2 regions of the Erwinia sp. CGal63 genome follow, and region 1 is predicted to be linked to the other one. Evidence: predicted binding sites of a transcription regulator. Region 1 holds the regulator's gene; the other holds the start of a gene.
What was found. Region 1 encodes PhoB, which activates phosphate uptake and scavenging genes when phosphate is short. Its sites were predicted from a motif close to CTGTCATAAAACTGNCNNAT; they were not measured.
Positions count from the first base shown of each region.

Region 2: the regulator PhoB is predicted to act here: its motif matches at 1,148-1,167, upstream of serA (phosphoglycerate dehydrogenase).

Region 1 covers NZ_JAKUMN010000004.1:349,603-351,806, forward strand. Annotated here, with positions in the region: gene sbcD (exonuclease subunit SbcD) at 1-224, opposite strand, end outside; gene phoB (phosphate response regulator transcription factor PhoB) at 425-1,114, shown strand; gene phoR (phosphate regulon sensor histidine kinase PhoR) at 1,138-2,204, shown strand, end outside.
Region 2 covers NZ_JAKUMN010000002.1:357,516-359,719, forward strand. Annotated here, with positions in the region: gene MKZ79_RS10390 (LysR family transcriptional regulator ArgP) at 1-16, opposite strand, end outside; gene rpiA (ribose-5-phosphate isomerase RpiA) at 216-875, shown strand; gene serA (phosphoglycerate dehydrogenase) at 1,216-2,204, shown strand, end outside.

The DNA.
Region 1 (2,204 bases):
CAGCCGGTCTGCTGCAGTCTGACCACAAAGCGGTTGTAAAGCTCGCGCGCATAGCTGGGCGGCGAACCGGTATCAAAGATGTCGCCGGCGACGACCACGGCATCGACCTGATGCTGCTCCACCTGCGCGACCAGCCACGTCAGAAAAGCTTCATGTTCCGGCGCACGGCTTTTGGTGTAAAAAAACTGGCCGAGATGCCAGTCGGCGGTGTGAATAAGTCGCATAGCGTCCCTTCTGTGTCAGGTAAGCGAGACGCCGATTATAAACGGCTGGCCAAAAAACCTCAGCAACGCATTTTCATCCTGCTGAAAAGTGTTATAAAACTGATGAATAGCGGCTGGATTTTTTCATAAAAGTGTCATAAATCTGACGCATAATGGCGCCGCATATCCGGTGACATTCCGTCACAGACGCAGGAGCAATAATGGCTAAGCGCATTCTGGTAGTCGAAGATGAAGCCCCAATTCGTGAGATGTTGTGTTTTGTGCTGGAACAAAATGACTATCAGCCGATAGAAGCGGAAGATTATGACAGCGCCATTAATCTGCTGATCGAACCCTGGCCGGATCTGATCCTGCTGGACTGGATGCTGCCTGGCGGCACGGGTATCCAGTTTATCCGTCATCTGAAGCGCGAGGCGATGACCCGCGATATTCCGGTGATGATGCTGACCGCGCGCGGCGAAGAAGAAGACCGCGTGCGCGGGCTGGAAGTCGGCGCCGACGACTATATTATCAAGCCTTTCTCACCCAAAGAGCTGGTGGCGCGGATTAAAGCGGTAATGCGCCGTATATCGCCGATGGCGGTGGAAGAAGTCATCGAAATTCAGGGACTGAGCCTGGATCCCTCTTCGCACCGCGTGATGTCCGAGACACAGCCGCTGGAGATGGGGCCAACAGAATATAAGCTGCTGCACTTCTTTATGACGCATCCCGAGCGCGTCTACAGCCGCGAGCAGTTGCTTAATCACGTCTGGGGCACTAACGTCTACGTGGAAGATCGTACTGTGGACGTGCATATTCGCCGTCTGCGTAAGGCACTTGAACTGACCGGACACGATCGTATGGTGCAGACAGTTCGCGGAACAGGCTACCGTTTCTCTGCGCGTTACTGATTGTCCCCACTGGAGTTTTCATTGTGCTGGAACGCCTCTCCTGGAAGAGATTGCTGCTTGAGCTGCTGCTCGCCTGTTTACCAGCGCTGATCCTTGGACTGCTGGTCGGCGGGCTGCCCTGGTGGCTGCTGCTGGCCACGCTGGCCATACTGGGCTGGCATTTTACCAACCTGCTTCGCCTCTCTCACTGGCTGTGGATCGACCGCAGCATCACGCCGCCGACCGGGCGCGGCAGCTGGGAACCGCTGTTTTATGGCCTGTATCAAATGCAGGCGCGCAACCGTCGCCGCCGTCGCGAGTTGGGACATCTGATTAAAAGGTTTCGCAGCGGCGCGGAGTCGCTGCCGGACGCGGTGGTACTGACCACCGAAGAGGGCACGATTTTCTGGTGCAACGGCCTGGCGCAGCAAATGTTGGGGCTGCGCTGGCCGGAAGATAACGGTCAAAATATCCTTAACCTGCTGCGCTATCCCGAGTTTACCCTTTACCTGCGCCAGCGTGACTTCTCACGACCGCTGACGCTGGTGCTGAACAGCCATCGTCACCTTGAGTTCCGCGTGATGCCCTATAGCGAAGGCCAGTGGCTGCTGGTGGCGCGCGACGTAACCCAAATGCATCAGCTGGAAGGCGCGCGACGCAACTTTTTCGCCAACGTCAGTCATGAATTGCGCACGCCGCTTACGGTGCTGCAGGGTTATCTGGAGATGATGAGCGACGCGGTGCTGGAAGGGCCGTCGCGCGATAAGGCGTTGCACACCATGCAGGAGCAAACCCGACGAATGGACGCGCTGGTGAAACAGCTGCTGACGCTGTCGCGAATCGAGGCTGCTCCGGCGCTGGATCTGCAGGAAAAAGTCGATGTGCCGCTGATGCTGCGGCTGCTGCAGCGCGAGGCGGAAACGCTCAGCCAGGGTCGCCACCAGATCCATTTTTCCGCCGATCCGCAGCTACGGGTATTCGGCAACGACGAACAGCTGCGCAGCGCCATTTCCAACCTGGTTTACAACGCGGTCAACCATACGCCGGAAGGCACGCGTATTGATATCAGCTGGAAAAAAACGGCGCATGGCGCGCAATTTAAAGTTTGTGA
Region 2 (2,204 bases), on a different contig from region 1:
AGTCCGGGCGTTTCATTGTTGTTTTAGCTCTCTTTCAGGTGTGGAACCTGCACTATGCCATATTTTTGCCATTTTGCCCTGCGCTTCAACGGCAGCCTGCTGGTTTTGCGGCGTGTCTTCCAGAGTGACAACAAATGGCGTCGTGAGGCGGTTTTTTCCGCGAGGGTTGTTTTATACTGTCGCCACACAGTAGCAGCACGGACTCTAAATTTACCATGACGCAGGATGAACTGAAAAAAGCCGTCGGCTGGGCCGCGTTAAAATATGTTGAGCGCGGCACTATCGTTGGCGTGGGCACTGGCTCGACCGCCGCCCACTTTATTGACGCGCTGGGCTCGATCAAAAACGAGATCGAAGGCGCGGTTTCCAGCTCGGAGGCCTCTACGCTGCGGCTGAAGAGCCTGGGCATTCCGGTCTTCGATCTCAATGAGGTGGATGCGCTGTCGATCTACGTGGACGGCGCCGACGAGATCAACGGCGCGATGCAGATGATCAAGGGCGGCGGCGCGGCGCTGACCCGCGAAAAAATCATCGCCGCGGTGGCGAAAAAGTTCGTCTGCATCGCCGACGAATCCAAGCAGGTCGACGTGCTGGGCAGGTTTCCGCTGCCGGTGGAGGTGATTCCGATGGCGCGCAGCTTTGTGGCGCGCGAGCTGGTGAAGCTGGGCGGCCAGCCGGAGTATCGTCAGCACGTGGTGACCGATAACGGCAACGTCATCCTGGACGTGCATAATCTGAAGATCCTGGACGCCGTCGCGCTGGAAAAAGCGATCAACGCGCTGCCCGGCGTGGTGACGGTAGGGCTATTTGCCGCGCGTGGCGCCGATGTAGCGCTGATCGGTACCGCCGATGGCGTGAAGGTGTTGGGCGGCTAATCAGCAAATGGTGCGAGTTAACAGCGGGTTATCGTCATAAAAAAAGGATCTTACCGGCGCGCGGGCCGCGTCGGTTAATTTTTATAAAAAAACATCTTTTCTTCCGCGCATGAAATTTAGTGACTTATATCACGTAATTGATCTCTGCCTCGCGATCCTGCTGATGATGCCTTCCACCTCATGATTATCTGCCAATTTAGACGGGTGCTTTCTGCCGCTGTGCTGAGGGCCGGGCAATCGTTTGTATTGCCGCGAGCGTAAATTTTGATATTTTGGCAGAAGGCTGACTTATTACAGACAACGTCAGCCACTTCTGAAGTCTGCTGAATAGGGTCGGGAAATGGCAAAAGTATCACTGGAGAAAGACAAGATTAAGTTTCTGCTGGTTGAAGGCGTGCACCAGAGCGCGATCGATAACCTGCGGGCGTCTGGCTACACCAACATTGAATTCCACAAGGGCGCGCTGGACAGCGAAACGCTGAAAGAAGCGATCCGCGACGCGCACTTTATCGGCATCCGCTCGCGTACCCATCTGACTGAAGAGATTTTCGCTGCGGCGGAAAAACTGGTAGCGGTAGGCTGCTTCTGTATCGGCACTAACCAGGTCGATCTGCAGGCGGCGGAAAAACGCGGTATTCCGGTCTTCAATGCGCCATTCTCCAATACCCGATCCGTAGCGGAACTGGTTATCGGCGAGCTGCTGCTGATGCTGCGCGGCGTGCCGGCGGCGAACGCCAAAGCGCACCGCGGCATCTGGAACAAGCTGGCGGTCGGCTCTTATGAGGCACGCGGTAAAAAACTGGGCATCATCGGCTACGGCCATATCGGCATGCAGCTGGGCGTGCTGGCGGAAAGCCTGGGTATGCACGTCTACTTTTACGACATTGAGAGCAAGCTGCCGCTGGGCAACGCCACTCAGGTGCGCTACCTCTCCGAACTGCTGAATATGAGCGACGTGGTCAGCCTGCACGTACCGGAAACGCCTTCTACCCAGAATATGATGGGTGCGGAAGAGCTGGCGATGATGAAGCCTGGCTCGCTGCTGATCAACGCCTCGCGCGGCACCGTGGTGGATATTCCGGCGCTGTGCAAAGTGCTGGCGGACAAACACCTCTCCGGCGCAGCGATTGACGTCTTCCCGGAAGAGCCGGCGACCAACGCCGATCCGTTTAATTCGCCGCTGTGCGAGTTCGACAACGTGATCCTGACGCCGCATATCGGTGGCTCGACTCAGGAAGCGCAGGAAAATATCGGGATTGAGGTGGCAGGCAAGCTGGCGAAGTACTCTGACAACGGCTCCACGCTCTCTGCTGTCAACTTCCCGGAAGT